DNA from 3 places in the Heliomarina sp. genome. Region 3 is predicted to be linked to each of the others. Evidence: riboswitches for the same ligand, from Rfam matches in the RefSeq annotation. Region 3 holds a riboswitch; each other region holds the start of a gene.
The links. Region 3 has a riboswitch for thiamine pyrophosphate ahead of thiM (hydroxyethylthiazole kinase). Riboswitches for the same ligand answer to the same signal wherever they lie in the genome.
Positions count from the first base shown of each region.

Region 1 (5,545 bases), on a different contig from region 3:
CACCGCCCAGAACCCCATCCGCGCCCAGCGCGTAAGGGGTGCGCGTGATGTTCGGCGAGGGCCAAGATGGTTCCTCCACCCAACGCCCGTCGCGATGGGCGTAATAACCCGCCGGTGCCGCGTGATCCTGCATGTAGAGCCGCAGCTGCGGTTCCTCCATGATCCCGGTCTCGCGCCCCTTGAGCCACTGGTCCCACCAGCGCAGCTCCTCCGCCGCCCAGTCAATCGCCGGGCCGGGCACGCCGATATGCGGGTATTTATGCGACCACGGCCCGACCAGCCCCTTTTTCGGCCCCTGCAACGTCTCCATCAGCCGGAAGACGGTACGGCAATAGCCATCCGCCCAGCCGCTGACCGCATAAACCGGCACCTTGATGCGCGAGATATCCTCGCAGACCGAGCCGTGTTTCCAGAATTCATCGCGGCGCTGATGCTCAAGCCAGTTCTTCAGCCACAGCCCCGAGCCTTTCAGCCGCGTCATCCACATGTCGCGCCACTTTTCGCCCACCAGATCCGGGTCGGGCGGCAGCGTGTTGATCGCGAACATGTTCGACGCCCATGAAATCTGATCGACCACCATGGTCCCGCCCATGTAATGCACGTCATCCGCATAGCGGTCATCGGTCGAGGCAACCGAAACGACAGCCTTCAGCGCGGGCGGCTGCAGCGCCGCCACCTGCAAGCCGTTGAAACCGCCCCATGAAATGCCGACCATCCCGACATTACCGTCGCACCAGTCCTGCGCCGCCAGCCAGGCGATGATATCGCAACCGTCCTGCAATTCCTGCGCGGTATATTCATCGACCATCAGCCCTTCGGATTCACCGGTGCCACGTATGTCGACCCGCACATAGGCATAGCCCCGCGCTGCGATGTACGGCGCACGTACCGCATCGCGATAGAGCGTCCCGTCGCCCTTGCGATAAGGCAGGTATTCAAGGATCGCGGGCATCGGCGTGCCATCCGCCGGCCGCCAGATCCGCGCGGCCAGAACACAGCCGTCCGGGAGGGTGATCTCTACGTGGCGGCTCTCGCTGACTTCGTGCAGATTGGGCAGGTTTCGGTCCATGTAACGGCTTCCTTCCGGGAATTTGCCGCTGAATGACACAGGCCCCGCAAGGGCGCAACGCCGCCCGGATCTAGCCCAGATACTGCCGCAGCGCCTCGGGCGGATTGGCCAGTATTTCACCGGTTGCAACAGGCGCATTGGCGCGGCCCTCGGTGACCAGTATGATCCGGTCCGCGATCCGGCGCGCGTCGTCGGGATCGTGGCTGACCATCAGCATTGTCTTGCCCGTCTCATCCGCCAGCCTCCGCACCAGATCAAGCATCTCACGCCGCAGCGCCGGGCCCAGCGCGGCAAAGGGTTCGTCGAGCAACAGCAGCGGACGGTCCTGCACCAGCACACGCGCCAGCGCCGCGCGGCTCTGCTGCCCACCCGAAAGCGCCGCCGGTCGACGCTCCTCCATCCCTTGTAAACCGACCCGTCCCAGCGCCTCGCGCACCTGCTCCTTCTCGGCCGCCGGCAACCGCAAATCCGGCCGCAGACCCAGACCGACATTCTCCGCGACGCTTAGGTGCGGAAATAGGTTGCCATCCTGAAAGAGCATCGCCACCGGGCGCTCTCCGGGAATGGCCGCTGTGATGTCCTTACCCTGCCACAGCATCCGACCCCGGATCACCGGGTAAAACCCGGCAATCGCCCCAATCAGAGTCGATTTTCCCGCCCCCGACGGGCCGATGACCGCGATCTTTTCGCCGGGCTCGACTGCCCAATCGGCGTCCATCTCGAACCCGCCATTGTCGATGCGCACCTGTTCAAGCTGCAACATGCCAGCGCCCCCCGCGATCTAGAGTCCAGAACAACCCCACCGACAGCGCCAGCAGCAACAGGCCCGCGCCCGAGGCCGCCTGCATCTGGTAGGCCCCCATCAGCCGGTAAATCTGCAGGGGCAGCGTCGCCACATCGGTTTCGGCAAACAGCGCGATAACCCCCAGATCGCCCATCGACAGCGCGGCGACCAGCCCGGCAGCAAAGCCAATCTGGGGCCGCATCCGGGGCAAGATCACCAGTCGCAGAAAGGTTAGCCCTCGCATGTTCAGGCTCAGCGCCAGCCGCCCATGCACCGACAGCACCTCACGCGCGGCGGGCACAAGAATACGCAGCGCAAAGGGCAGCCCCATCACCGCGTTTACCCCCGCCGTCACAGGCAGGGCCAGCGCAAACGGGTCGGCAATCGGGTTCACGATCAGGAACAATCCGGTGCCGATCACGAGTGGCGACACCGCAAGGCCCAATAGACCGGCAAGTTCGACCGCCCCACGCCCCGCTGCAATCGCCAGCGCCATCGGCAAGGCAACCAGCAGCATCACGGCAGTACTGCCCAGCGCGACGCCCAGCGACACCAGCGCCGCGCGACCAACGCATGCGGGCAGGCGCAGCAGCCCCGGCACGCCCTCGGCCACGATGGCGAGCATCGGCAGCAGCAGAAACAGCCCCGCCGCCACGATCAGCGCGCCATCGAGCAACCGCGCCCCGCGCCCCGCCGCGTCCCAACGCTGCACGGGCCGATCCAGCCCCGCGCCCAACCCGTCGCCCGAGGCGACACGCAGCGCGATCAGCGCCGCGCCTAGGGTCAGCGCGATCTGCACCACCGACAGCAGCGCCGCGCGGCCAAGATCGAAATCGAAGGTAAACGCCTGATAGATCGCCAGTTCGATCGTGGTGGCACGCGGCCCGCCGCCCAAGGTCAGCGCCACCGCGAAACTGGTCAGGCAGATCGCAAAGATCACCGCCAGCGCACCGGGCACCACCCGCGCCAGCATCGGCCGTTCGATCAGCCGCCAGATCACCCGCGACCCGGCGCCAAGCTGCGCGGCAAGCCGGAAATGCTCGGCGGGAATATCCTGCCAGCCCTGAAGGAGCAGCCGCGTCGCCAGCGGCAGGTTAAAGAACACATGGGCAAGCACCACCCCGTGCAGCCCATATACCTGCACCGGCGGCAGGCCCATCAGTCCAAGCCCGTGACTGATCCAGCCATTCCGTCCGAACACGGCAAGCAAGCCCAGAACCCCGACGATCACAGGCAGGATAAACGGTGCGCCCAGCAGCGTGATCAGAATTGAACGTCCGGCGAACCGCCGCCGCGCGAGCGCCCGCGCCACCGGCACGGCCAGCGCCACGCTGATCACCGCCGAAAGCACTGCTTGCCAGACGGTGAACCGGATCGCCGCCCAGTCGGCGCGCACCAGCCCCGCCCCGGCCTCGGCCCGCAGGAAGACGGCCAGCAACGGGCCAAGGATCAGCACGGCGACCAATGCCGCCGCGCCCAGCCCGGGCCTGCCGCTGACCGGAGAGATTACTGGCTGAGCGCGGTCAGCCATTCATTCAGCGCCTCGTCCCTTGCGGCCTGCACCTCTGCCGGGGGCAGCAGCAGGGATTTGCGCGGCTCGACCAAACCTTCGAACCCTTCGGGCAAACCGTCGCCCGGTATCACCGACGGGTACATCCAGTTGGTCGTCGGGATCACCGACTGGAACGCATCCGTCACCATGAATTGCAGGAACTGTTCGGCCAGTTCAGGCTGATCGCTGGCCGCCAGCTTTGCGGCTACCTCGACCTGCATGTAATGGCCTTCGTCAAAGGCGGCGGCTTCCTTGGTGTCGTCGTCTTCGGCAATGATGTGATAGGCAGGCGAAGTGGTATAGCTCAGCACCATGTCGGCCTCGCCGTCCAGAAACAGCCCATAGGCCTCGGACCAGCCCTTGGTCACGGTCACGACATTATCCGCCAGATCGGCCCAGACCTGCGCGGCGTCGTCACCATAGGCCGCCTTGACCCACATCAGCAGGCCCAGCCCTGGCGTCGAGGAACGCGGATCCTGGATCAGGATCTTCATGTCGCTCTTCGCAAGCTCAAGGAAATCCTGCGGCGGGGTCACGCCCTTGTTGTGAATAAAGGCGAAATAGCCCCAGTCATAGGGCACGAATGTATCGCTTTCCCATGCGACGGGCAGGTCGTATTCGACATCGACCTCGCTTGGCGCGAAGAGGCCCGAATCCTCGGCCGAGGCCATCAGGTTCGTATCCAGCCCCAGCACGACATCCGCGTCGCTGCGCGCTCCTTCAAGCTTGAGCCGCGCCAGCAGCGAAGCACCATCGCCCGCGCTGACGAATTTCAGATCACAGCCGCATTCGGCCTCGAACGCTTTTTCGATCTGCGGGCCAGGACCCCATTCCGAGACGAAACTGTCATAGGTGTAAACGGTCAGTTCCGGCGTCTGGGCGGCAACACCCGTGGCACAGAATACGCCCGCTGCAAATGTAAGATACTTCATGGCATCCTCCCTATTGCGGCGACAGGGCAAGGGGTGGCGCGATGTCCATACCTTCCCTCCGCCAGTGCTAACTGGTTCAGGTTCAACGGGTCTGCTTACGCATCTCAGCCACTTGGCCCCCCGAGGTAGGCCGCACCCTATGCCCTGCGGCCATGAGGCACAAGGGGAGCGCGACCGGCGAAACGCTGCACGCGTGATGCACAGGGGGTGTACAGGTGGTGTACGGGGATCACCGCCGTTGTCTGTGTGCTTATCCGTCAAGCAGCGGCGCGAATTCCTCGACCACGCGCGCGTAGACCTCGCGTTTGAACGGCACGATATTGGGCACCAGATCGGCCACCGGCAGCCAGCGCCATTCCGAGAACTCGGGATGTTCGGTGGCAATATCGATCTGCGCATCTTCGCCGGTGAACCGCATCAGGAACCATTTCTGCTCCTGTCCCCGATACCGGCCCTTCCAGATGTTCGGCACCAGATCATGCGGCAGGTCATAGGGCAGCCACAGCTCGCTTTCGCCGATGATCTCGACAAGGTCCGAGGTCACCCCAGTCTCTTCCCAGAGCTCGCGCAGCGCCGCATCGCGGGCCTCTTCGCCCTTGTCGACCCCGCCCTGCGGCATTTGCCAGGCGTCCTGATCGCGGTCCCGGCGCTGGCCGACGAAAACCTCGCCTAGCCCGTTGACCAGCATCACCCCGACACAGGGCCGATAGGGCAGTTTGGCAATCTCTTCCGGGGTCATAGTCGGCCTCTTCCGCTGCGGTCTGATCTGACGCGTTACTCTGCGCCCCAGACCTGCCGCAAGCCCTGTCCCATTGCAAGCTTCAGCGGCTTACCGCCACGGCCCGTTACCATTGCCACGGCCCCGGCGTTGTCCGGACGAAGGAATGGAGGACCGCGATGCCACCGATTCAGGCACGCTTTCATGACCATAACCTTGTGCTGCCATTGCCTTCAGCGCCGCCACGCGGTTCTCAGTCGCGGGGTGAGTCGAAAACAACTTGTCCCGTCCGCCGCCATGCAGCGGGTTGATGATGAACATATGCGCCGTGGCGGGGTTGTTCTCGGCGGCGACATTGTCGATGCGCGAGGCTCCCTGCTGGATACGCTCCAGCGCCGAGGCCAGCCAGAGCGGCTGACCGCAGATCTGCGCCCCCGCCTTATCGGCGGCATATTCCCGGGTGCGGCTGATCGCCATCTGCACCAAAGCC
Region 1 is NZ_JBRBUI010000053.1:238,306-243,850, forward strand. Features, by position in the region: gene ACU0FH_RS17785 (CocE/NonD family hydrolase) at 1-1,069, opposite strand, end outside; gene ACU0FH_RS17790 (thiamine ABC transporter ATP-binding protein) at 1,140-1,832, opposite strand; gene ACU0FH_RS17795 (thiamine/thiamine pyrophosphate ABC transporter permease ThiP) at 1,819-3,384, opposite strand; gene thiB (thiamine ABC transporter substrate binding subunit) at 3,360-4,337, opposite strand; TPP riboswitch at 4,374-4,470, opposite strand; gene ACU0FH_RS17805 (RNA pyrophosphohydrolase) at 4,588-5,076, opposite strand; gene htpX (zinc metalloprotease HtpX) at 5,167-5,545, opposite strand, start outside.
Region 1: it holds a riboswitch for thiamine pyrophosphate, as region 3 does, so the genes downstream of both, thiB (thiamine ABC transporter substrate binding subunit) here and thiM (hydroxyethylthiazole kinase) in region 3, are expected to answer to the same signal.

Region 2 (5,545 bases), on a different contig from region 3:
CTCTTCGATACCCTGCGCGATCAGCCGGGCCTGTGTGTCGGCGCCGCCGCCGGCCGCAAAGCCGATCATCATTGTGATCGGGCCCGGAGGCGTCCAATCTTCGGCAAGCGTTGCGGTGGGGGCAAGCAGTATGGCAGCCGCAAATGCCAGCGGCTTGAACATGTTTTTCATCGTCTCCTCCCTGATGAATTACGTTGAACCTTCCCCATTAAGGTGGATATGTCAACGAAAAGGTTGACATATCCACCTTAATGTCCTGAATTACATGACGGGAGGATTTGCGAATGACGGATCAACGCGACAAAACTGAACTCGACAGCGATGGCTTCGATCTGTCGTTATTGCTGCCGTTCCAGATCACTCAACTCAGCACAAAACTCGCAGCTCAGGCGCGTGCGATCCTGGCAAGACACGGCAGCCTGACCCTTCCGCAATGGCGGATCATCCGGGTAATCGCCATGGGGCTTACCAACCGCTCGACCGCGATCCGCAAGAGCTCAGGGATCGACAAAAGTCAGTTCAGCAAGACGATCAACACGCTGATAGACGAAGGCTATGTCACTACTGTTCCCTGTAGCGAAGACCAGCGCCAGTTCGAAGTCGTCCTTACAGAAAAAGCACTTGCAGCCCACGCGCGGCTGGCACCCGAGCTTGAAGCGCGCCAACAGCACCTGCTGTCGGCGCTCACCCAGGAACAGCGCGACATGATCTTTCCCGCCATTCAAGCACTGGCCCGTGCCGCTGAAACCATCGAATTTCTCAATGCTCAAAATACCGAGGACTGACCCTTGACCAGATCAAAGAACCTGCTTGTCATCATGTCGGACGAACACCAAGCTCGCGCGTTGTCCTGCGCCGGGCATCCGCTGGTCAAGACCCCGAACCTCGACAAGCTCGCGGCGCGTGGCATCCGATTTACCAATGCCTACACCCCATCGCCAATCTGCGTTCCGGCGCGCGCCGCCTTCGCATCGGGCCGCTACGTGCACGATATCCGGCTTTGGGACAATGCGATGCCCTATACCGGCAAGCCACGCGGTTGGGGCCATGCCCTGCAGGACAAGGGCATTCGCGTCGAGTCCATCGGCAAGCTGCACTACCGCGACGCGGAAGACCCGGCCGGTTTCGACGTCGAACACATCCCTATGCAGGTTGCCGGCGGCCATGGCATGGTCTGGGGTTCGATCCGCCGTGAGGACGAGCGGGTGCGCAAGGACGGTAGGATGCTCGGACCCTACATAGGACCGGGAGAAAGCAACTACACCCGATACGACATTGCTGTCGTCTCACGCGCGACTGATTGGTTTGCCGATGCTGCAAAGCGACCTGAAGACCCTTGGTGCCTCTATGTGGGTCTCGTAGCACCGCACTTCCCCCTGATCGTGCCGCAGGAATATCTGGACCTTTATCCTCTCGACAGCCTTCCTCCCTTCAAGATGCACACACTTGACGGGTTCGAGAACCATCCATGGGTCACCAAGCAGAATTTTGCTCTGACCGGGGACGAGGGGTTCAAGGATGCCGACGAGCGGCGCCTCGCTGCCGCCTGCTATTTCGCGCTCTGTACCTTCCTCGATGATAACATCGGCAAGCTGGTCGCGGCGCTGGAAGAGAACGGGCAGCTCGACGAAACCACCATTATCTACACCTCGGATCACGGCGACAACGTTGGCGCACGGGGGCTATGGGGCAAATCGAACATGTACGAAGAATCGGTGGCGGTGCCCCTGATCGTCGCCGAGCCGGGCGCATCCGCCTCGATCTGCGCGACTCCGGTTAGCCTGCTCGATGTATCGCAGACCATTATCGACCATTTCAGCGCCACGCTGGAGGGCGAGCGGCCCGGCCGGTCGCTCTATGAGATCAGCGCCGCCCCGGAAGAGCCCGACCGGGTGATCTTCAGCGAGTACCATGCCGTGGGCGCCGTATCCGCAGCCTACATGGTTCGCAAAGGCGACTGGAAGCTAATCCACTATCACACCTTCAGACCCGAGCTATTCAATCTGGCAGAAGATCCGGAGGAAACTATCAACCGAGCCGATGATCCCATCTGCGCTCAGGTGCTGGCCGAGATGGCACAGGAACTTCGAAATATCTGTGATCCGTCGGAGATGAACGATCTCGCCTTTGCCGATCAGGACGCGATGATCGCAAGATATGGCGGGCGTGAGGTCGCGATGAACATGGGCGCGCCGGCAGCAACGCCGCCGCCGGAAACGTGAGGCCCGGCCCGAGGACAGGCCCATGCGGCCCAAGCCAACTGTCGCGCTGACCGAACTGCAGCCGATCCTTGGGGATCGGCGTAGGTAAGAAAAGTATATGCAGGCGGGACATGGCAGGGCTTACGGTCTGATGCGGCGCTTCAAGGAGGCGGTCGTCCCACAGAACCTCATGAACCCCGGTAAGATCGAGTGATTTGACATGACGCTTCGATTTCTCCATCGCCGTTGCGATTGTTGCTGGTGCCACAAACGACAGTAGGAACGCCTACCTGGTAGCGTCATGTCTCATCGGGCTCTGTTCGTGTTGAACGGTTCGCACGGTGCGCAATCATCTGATCGCCAAGATATTAAGCTGTTGCCAACCGGACATTCGCCGCGCGAGGTCCGAACGGCAGGCATGGGCCGGTTGCACCATAGGCGAAGAGAGGCTGGAAATCGGAACTTCGCTGCGGCGCACACCGCGGCCATTCATCGAGAAACTGCCATCGAGGCAAGCGCATAAGGATGTCTTCGGAAGACGAAGCACACGGGATAGATGATTTCAACACTGTCTCGACCACGCTTCCTGAGGGAGCCATGCTTTCTGATTTTGGGTCACTTGAAGATAGATCCGCAGGCTGCTACGCTTTGCTAAATCCGTTGGGGTGCCCTGTCTGGGGCTGAGAGGCGATAGCTAACCCATCGAACCTGATCCGGACAATACCGGCGTAGGGAACGGAGCATGATCTGACGAGTCCCTTGACGCCTGTCTTATCTACCTCCGCCTGTCGCCGGTGGAGGTAGCGATAATGCCGAATTCATTCGTATCGACCATTGCGGGCTCCGACAGTCGCGGTGGCGCGGGTATTCAAGCCGAACTCAATACTTCCTCTGCCCTCGGCGTCGACGGCCCAAGCGCGAGCACGCCGGACACAGCGCAGAACACCCGAGGCGTCTTCGCGGTGGAGGCCGTCACGTACGCCGTCCTATCCGCGCGGATCCCTGCGGTGTCGGATGAGATCCATCCGATGTCGATTAAAATTGGTATGTTGTTCTCGCCCGAGATCGCCGGGGCGGACACCGCGCAGGTCGCACAGGTAGCCGGGGTGGAGGCGGCAATGCGGCGTGCAAGGCCCTTGCTGCATGACGCGTTGCGTGCGGCAGACGAATGGTGCATCAGCGAAGGTCCCATCCCTATACATCATTTCCGAGAGGTCAGGACATGAAGGCGCACGTCCTCGGCGCCGGTGTTGCTGGTCTCTGCGTGGCGGCAGAGCTTGTCGCCCGGGGTTGCGAAGTTACTGTCTTCGATCCCGCGCCCCGGCCGGGGCCGCACGGCTGCTCGTGGTGGGCGGGGGGCATGCTGGCCCCTGTGTGCGAGAGTGAAACAGCGGAGGAGCCTGTTTTCCGGCTTGGCCATGAGGCCGCCGACTGGTGGGATCGGCAGGGGGTGACGGTCGAGCGGCGCGGCACGACCGTGGTGGCATTGGGACGCGACCGACGGGAACTCGATCGCTTCGCGCGGCGGACGCGAGGGCACGAATGGCTCGACGCAGACGGCCTCGCCGCGCTGGAGCCCGACCTTGCCGGGCGCTTCGACCGCGCGCTGCACGTCCCATCCGAAGCGCATCTCGATCCCCGCGCGGCCCTTTTACATCTGCGAGACCGGCTGGAACGCGACGGCGTGTCCTTCATCGCCGAACCGGGCCGCCCCGAAGGTCTGACCTTCGATTGTCGAGGGCTGGCCGCACGCGATGTGCTGCCGGATCTGCGCGGCGTGAAGGGCGAGATGGCCGTGCTGCGCAGCGCGGACATACGCCTGTCGCGCCCCATCCGGCTGCTTCACCCGCGCATTCCGCTATATATCGTGCCGCGTGCGGACGGGTTGTTCATGCTCGGCGCGACCCAGATCGAAAGCGACGATCGGCGGCGCAGCGTCCGTTCAGTTCTCGAACTACTGTCGGCCGCCTATGCCCTGCACCCCGCCTTCGGCGAAGCCGAGCTGGTGGAGATCGGCGCCGATGCCCGCCCTGCCTTTCCCGAAAACCTGCCCCGCGTCATCCGGCTGGGCGACACTTTCTACGTCAACGGCCTCTTCCGCCACGGTTTTCTGCTCGCCCCCGCACTGGCGCGGATGGCGGCGGAGGCTGCACTCGACGGCACAACACCGGAGTTCTGTCATGAAGATCACTCTTAACGGTACCCCGACCGAGGTGCAGGCCGACACACTCGCGGCTGTTCTCGGCGAACTGGGCTACGGCGACGCCAAGGTCGCCACCGCAGTCAACGAAAGCTTCGTTCCGGCCACCATGCGCGAGCAAGCGACGCTTGAACCCGGCGACCGGGTCGAGGTCGTCGCGCCAAGGCAGGGAGGCTGAGATGCAGTTTTACGGAACCGAAGTCGCCTCGCGCCTGATGCTGGGCACCGCGCAATACCCCTCGCCCGCCGTGTTGGCCGAGGCGTTCCGCCGCTCTGGCGCGGGCATAGCCACCGTCTCCGTCCGGCGCGAGGCGGGTGGAGAGCGCGCGGGCGCCGCTTTCTGGGATCTCGTGCGCGAGCTCGGTGTCACGGTGCTCCCCAACACCGCCGGGTGCCATTCGGTGCGCGAGGCGGTGACCACGGCGCAAATGGCCCGTGAGTTGTTCGACACGCCGTGGATCAAGCTTGAGGTCATCGGCCATACCGACACACTCCAACCAGACCCGTTCGGGCTGGTCGAGGCGGCGCGTATCCTTTCGGACGATGGCTTCCAGGTCTTTCCCTACACGACCGAGGATGTGGTGCTAGCGGGCCGCCTGCTTGAGGCGGGCTGCGAAGTCCTGATGCCTTGGGGCGCACCAATCGGCACCGGGCTGGGGCTGACCAACATCTACGGGCTGCGCACTTTGCGCGCGCAGTTCCCGGATGTGCCAATGGTTGTAGATGCAGGCCTCGGCCTGCCCAGCCAAGCCGCGATAGCGATGGAGATGGGCTTTGACGCCGTGCTGCTGAACACCGCCGTCGCAAAAGCCGGCGATCCGGCGGCGATGGCCGAGGGCTTTGCACGCGCGGTTGAGGCTGGGCGGCTGGCCTTGGAGGCCGATCCGATGGAACCTCGCGACATGGCCGCGCCGTCGACCCCGGTAATCGGACGGGCTTTCCTGGAATGACACTGGACCGTTTTTACCCGATCTTCGACAGCCTTGCCTGGCTGGAACGCACACTACCGCTGGGCGTCAAGCTGGTACAACTGCGGATCAAGGACATGCCGGAGCCCGCGTTGCGGCCACTGGTGGCAAAGGCGCAGGCGCTGTGCCGGTCGCACGACGCGGTGCTGGTCGTAAACGACCACTGGCGGATCGCC
Region 2 is NZ_JBRBUI010000022.1:21,386-26,930, forward strand. Features, by position in the region: gene ACU0FH_RS08625 (tripartite tricarboxylate transporter substrate-binding protein) at 1-171, opposite strand, end outside; gene ACU0FH_RS08630 (MarR family winged helix-turn-helix transcriptional regulator) at 285-785, shown strand; gene ACU0FH_RS08635 (sulfatase-like hydrolase/transferase) at 789-2,222, shown strand; TPP riboswitch at 2,853-2,953, shown strand; gene ACU0FH_RS08640 (bifunctional hydroxymethylpyrimidine kinase/phosphomethylpyrimidine kinase) at 3,011-3,427, shown strand; gene ACU0FH_RS08645 (FAD-dependent oxidoreductase) at 3,424-4,398, shown strand; gene thiS (sulfur carrier protein ThiS) at 4,382-4,579, shown strand; gene ACU0FH_RS08655 (thiazole synthase) at 4,581-5,351, shown strand; gene ACU0FH_RS08660 (thiamine phosphate synthase) at 5,348-5,545, shown strand, end outside.
Region 2: it holds a riboswitch for thiamine pyrophosphate, as region 3 does, so the genes downstream of both, ACU0FH_RS08640 (bifunctional hydroxymethylpyrimidine kinase/phosphomethylpyrimidine kinase) here and thiM (hydroxyethylthiazole kinase) in region 3, are expected to answer to the same signal.

Region 3 (5,545 bases):
CGAGATGATCGACGCCGGCGGCGAGCATCCCCACGTGATGGACCCGGCGGGCGAAAGCTATCTTCGGCAGGAAGGTCGCGGCCTTTGCATCGGGTTCTATGAACAGCCCTGCCTTCCTTGGGCCGTGGATGGCACGCCGTGGAATTTCGGGCATGAGTTGCTGCCCGACGATTTCGACAAGATCGAGGATTCCATCGCCTTCGCCTATAAGCGCTTTCCGGTGCTGGAAACCGCCGGAGTCAAATCGGTTATCCATGGGCCATTCACCTTTGCGCCCGATGGCAACCCGCTGGTCGGGCCGGTACCGGGGCTGCAGAACTACTGGTCGGCCTGCGGCGTCATGGCCGGGTTCAGCCAGGGCGGCGGTGTCGGCCTGATGCTTGCCCAGTGGATGATCGAAGGCGAATGCGAACGCGATACCTTTGCGATGGACGTGGCCCGCTTTGGCGACTGGATCAGCCCCGGGTATACGCGGCCCAAGGTGATCGAGAACTACCAGAAACGGTTCTCGGTCTCTTACCCGAACGAGGAACTGCCTGCCGCACGGCCCAACCGGACCACGCCGATGTATGACATCTTTACCGAAATGGGCGCGGTCTGGGGCCAGCAATTCGGACTGGAAGTGGTGAACTATTTCGCGCAAGGCACTGAACCTGCTTATGAAACGCCCTCGTTCCGCCGCTCGGACGCCTTTGAGGCCACGGCGCGCGAAGTCATGGGCGTGCGCAACGGTGTCGGCATCAATGAGGTCCACAACTTTGGCAAATACCTCGTCACCGGCGCGGGCGCGCGGGACTGGCTCAACCGAATCATGGCGGGCCGTATTCCGCAGCCGGGACGGATCAGCCTGACCCCGATGCTGTCGCCCAAGGGGCGGCTGATCGGCGATTTCACCGTCTCTTGCCTCGCCGAGGACCGGTTCCAGCTGACCGCGTCCTATGGATCGCAGGCTTATCATTTCCGCTGGTTCAAACAGCATGAGGTTGATGGCGTAACCATCGAGAATATCTCCGATAAACGGAACGGATTTCAGATCGCCGGACCGAAAGCGCGCGATGTACTGGCGGCCTGCACTCGTGCCGACATCTCTGATTTCAAGTTCCTCGATGTGCGCCCGATGACCATTGGCATGACCGACTGTCTGGTGCAGCGCGTGAGCTATACCGGCGACCTTGGCTATGAGATCTATTGCGATCCGATGGCGCAGCGGCAGCTTTGGAAGACGCTTTGGGCCGAGGGTCAGAAACACGGCATGGTGCCTTTTGGGATGCGGGCGATGATGTCGCTGCGGCTCGACAAGTTCTTTGGGTCGTGGCTCAGCGAGTTTTCCCCGGATTATACGGCCGCCGAAACCGGGTTGGATCGCTTCATCTCCTTCAAAAAAGATACTGATTTTATTGGTAGAAAACCTGCAGAGGAAGAACGTGACAATGGTGCGGCCCGTCAGCTTGTGGCTTTTGAGGTCGAGGCCGAGGATGCCGATGTGCAGGGCTATGAACCGATCTGGCTGGATGGGTCGGTTCAGGGGTTCTGCACCTCGGGCGGGTATTCGCATTTCGCGGGCAAATCGATCGCGCTCGGGTTCCTGCCGACGGAAAGGATTGCCGAAGGGCTGGCGGTGGAAATCGAGATCCTAGGGCAGATGTGCCCCGCGAAACTGATCACCACCCCGCTTTTCGACGCGGACGGGGCAAGGATGCGCGGCTGAGGGACTGGACCGTCTTATACGGGGCGCTTACACCCGAGCCATGAAACCTGATCTGCCGATCATCCTTCTTGCTGCCGGGGCCGCTGCGCGGATGCGCGGGCGCGACAAGCTGCTTGAGCCCGTCGATGGTATGAGCCTTTTGCGACGACAGGCCGAGATGGCGCGGCGGGTGACGATGGGGCCTGTTCTGGTCACCCTGCCACCGCCGCCCCATGCCCGGTACGGCGAACTGGAGGGAATGGACGTATCGCTGATTGTGGTTCCAAATCCTGAAGAAGGTATGAACGCTTCGATACGCGCGGGATTCGCGGCATTGCCCGAAGGAACAGAAAGAGCGATGGTCCTGCTTGCGGACCTGCCGGAATTGACCGAGAGCGACCTTAACGACGTCATACAGGCCGCTGTTTCCAATCAGGAATCCAGTATCATTCGCGGCATGACCGAAGAGGGAAAACAGGGTCATCCCATCATCTTCGCTGCCCCGCTGTTCCCCGAGCTGACCCGCCTGACGGGGGACAGCGGCGGACGTGAAGTCGTTGCGCAGAACGCGGATTCAATCGCCCTTGTACCCCTGCCGGGTCAGCATGCGAGGCGCGATCTTGATACGCCCGAGGACTGGGCCGCGTGGCGCCGCGAGAACCCGGACCGTTAGGCGCAGGCGCGGAGCAGTACCGCCTCGTGCCGCTTGAGCGAAAGCCGTGCGGCACGGTAGCCGTCGAGACCAGAGGCGGTTGCAAGCTCGGGGAACAACGCTTCGATCTCGTTCTGCTGATCGCGGCCCATCGCCCCCATGGTGCGGCTGGCGGGTTGGAAACTTTCGCTCCACACCCCGTCGGAGCGGATAATTTCGTGGTTGTCGAACATCAGGTGAATATAGGTCACCGCCCCCGGACTCCGGCGAGATACACCCGGTGCACCGACAAGGTGCTTGGAAGGCACCAGCACCTCATCCTCGCCGAACATCAGCTGTGCCTCGCCTGATTCGACCAGCATACGGTGATTGGGGCTGACCATCATGTCGCGCTCGGGACAGCCCGGGCCAAAAGCATCCTTGCGGATCATCACCGGCGCGAAGGAGGGCGCGGTCCGAAGCTCGGCTGCGTTGAGCTGTCGCTGGCCGATCCAGCGCAGCGGTTGCGGGCCGTTATCACGGGTGTAAACAAGATCGCCGGGCACAAGGGTTTCCACCGGACGCGGGCCCCGCATGGTTGAAATCAGGCTGCCGGGCGTGAAACAGACAACCTCGGTCTGGAAATTCTCGATATCCTCGTAGTTTATATTGGCCCATTGGTCGCCGCGCTGCAGGGTGATCTGGCCGTTATAGCCATCCATCCCGTTGCTTTCCGGATTTTTCACCCAGCCTGTGACGTTCCAACCGTCCTCGATCAGGTTGGAGATATCAAGCGTATCGTTGTCGTCACCGCCAGAGCCGCCCTTGACGGTCGTGTTGAAATTGGTGGTTTCGCCAAAAGAGATTACGATCGTGTCCGCACCGTCCCCCCCGTCGAGCGTATCGTTATCGCCGCCTCCATAGATCGTGTCGTTGCCCGCGCCGCCGTAGATCTTGTCATAGCCGTTGCCTGCATAGATGGTGTCGTTTCCCGAACCACCATAGATGGTGTCATCCCCGTCCTCCCCATAGAGGGCATCATCACCATCACCGCCGTACATGGTATCGCGGCCCGATCCTCCGTAGATGGCATCATTGCCGCCTTCGCCGTGAAGGGTATCATCACCGGATTGGCCATAGATCGCATCGCCGCCGTCGCCGCCATAGACCGTATCTTTTCCGGCCCCCCCATACACGGCGTCGGCCCCGCCGTTGCCGTGAATGGTGTCGTCGCCCGCCTCTCCGTGCAGAGAGTCGCCAGCATTGCCGCCGGTGATCGTGTCATTGCCGGCAGTGCCCTGCTTGAACTGGGGTGTATCGTCTTCCGGATCGCTGCTCATCGTTACTTAGCCGTCATGGTTTATGTGCCGCGACGCCTGACGCTCGTGGCCCTAGTTTCGTTCGCTTTTCGCCGTTCTGGCAGCGATCATCCGATATGACGGTGATCGGGGTGAAGCCGCGGAGAGGTAACAGAGAAAGGTAAATTTACCTTTTCTTGCCGTCCTCACGGGCTTGCGATGATGCGTGTTAACGCTGCAACTACATCGATTTTGGGAAAGGAATATGGCTTTTTCTGGTTTTCCCGAGTTTTCAATGTCTTCTTACCCATAACCGGCCCACACCGTTCAAAAACTGAGCAATTTCAGCATATTGGTTAACAACCTTAGGTGGCACCACCCGTGCACAAAGCGTATGACATCTGTACACCCCCTGTGCACTCCCTCACCCGGATTCACTGGTCGAAACGGCACGACAAGCGTTAGTCACAAGGGATGTTCGAGCGGCCAGGGAAAAGACAATGCCTGCCAAGTTCAGATCGCGTAAAGGCGGCGCACGATGAAACAGGTGCCGTGATCGCCGGTTGACAAGAAGGGGTCTCTGCCCGATGCATAGGGCTGCGACAGGGGCGTCCGCATCTGCGGGCTGAGAAGCACCCTTTGAACCTGAACCGGATCATGCCGGCGGAGGAAGTTGCAAAACCTCAGCCCGCCGGTTTCTCGGTTCGATGTTGCGGTTTTGATCTCCTCCCCGGCGAGGAGAGACGATGCACGATACCGGAGCTTACCTTGCCCAGATGCGCGAGACCGCGCCGCTGGTCCATAACATCACCAATTTCGTTGCCATGAATGTCATGGCGAATGTGCTGCTTGCCGTCGGGGCGTCGACCGCGATGGTTCATGCCCGCGTCGAGGTGGCCGAATTCGCCGGGCTGGCGCAGGCGCTGACCGTTAACATCGGCACCGCCGACCCGGAATGGGGCGCAGCGATGGAGGAGGCCGGCACCGTAATGGCCGACAATGGTCGCCCCTGGGTGATGGACCCGGTCGGCGTCGCGGCAACCACGTTTCGCCGGGATCTGTCGAACCGGCTGATCGGTCTGAAACCGACCGTGATCCGCGGCAATGCCTCTGAGATCCTGACGCTCGCGGGCCTTGAGAGTGCCGCGCGCGGCGTCGATGCCGGGGATGCGGTGTCTGATGCCGAAGAAGCTGCGCGGCAGTTGGCGAAGCGCACTGGCGGCGTTGTCGCCGTGTCTGGCCCCGTCGATTACGTAACGGACGGAACGCGCGGCTATCGCGTTGAAAACGGGCATGAAATGATGGGCCGGATTACCGTCATGGGCTGTTCGCTGAACGGGGTGATCGCGGCCTTTTGCGTTGATCAGCCCGTGCTCGAGGCGACGGCGGCGGCGCTGGCCTGCTATGGGCTGGCCGGAGAGATTGCCGGGCGGACCGCCAAGGGACCGGGCAGTTTTCAGGTCGCCTTTCTGGACGCGCTGTACGGGCTGAGCCCGGAGGAGGCCACCAAGGGCGCAAGGATCACCGCCGCATGATCGGGCCGGTTTACGTCGTGACTGATGCGGAGGCGGCGATTTCGGTTCCCGATCAGGCGCGAGCCGCTATGCGGGGTGGCGCATGGGCCGTGCAGCTGCGCGACAAGGAGGCCGCCGATGCGGCCTTTGCCGAGCTGGCCCGGGAACTGGCGGAAATTCTCTCGGGCAGCGGCACAAAGCTGATCTTGAATGATCGGGTCGAGCTCGCCTGCGCGCTTGGCGTCGACGGGCTGCACATCGGGCAAAGCGATGGCGATCCGGCGCGGATACGAGACCGGATCGGGCCTGAGATGATCCTGGGTCTTTCCATCGAGAACGCAGGTCAGTGCGCGGCGCTGGACGGGTTGGCGCTCGATTACATCGGCTCGGGGCCGGTTCGGGCGAACCCCAGCAA
Region 3 is NZ_JBRBUI010000055.1:125,249-130,793, reverse strand. Features, by position in the region: gene ACU0FH_RS23510 (GcvT family protein) at 1-1,708, shown strand, start outside; gene ACU0FH_RS23505 (nucleotidyltransferase family protein) at 1,749-2,360, shown strand; gene ACU0FH_RS23500 (Hint domain-containing protein) at 2,357-3,658, opposite strand; TPP riboswitch at 4,211-4,305, shown strand; gene thiM (hydroxyethylthiazole kinase) at 4,363-5,151, shown strand; gene thiE (thiamine phosphate synthase) at 5,148-5,545, shown strand, end outside.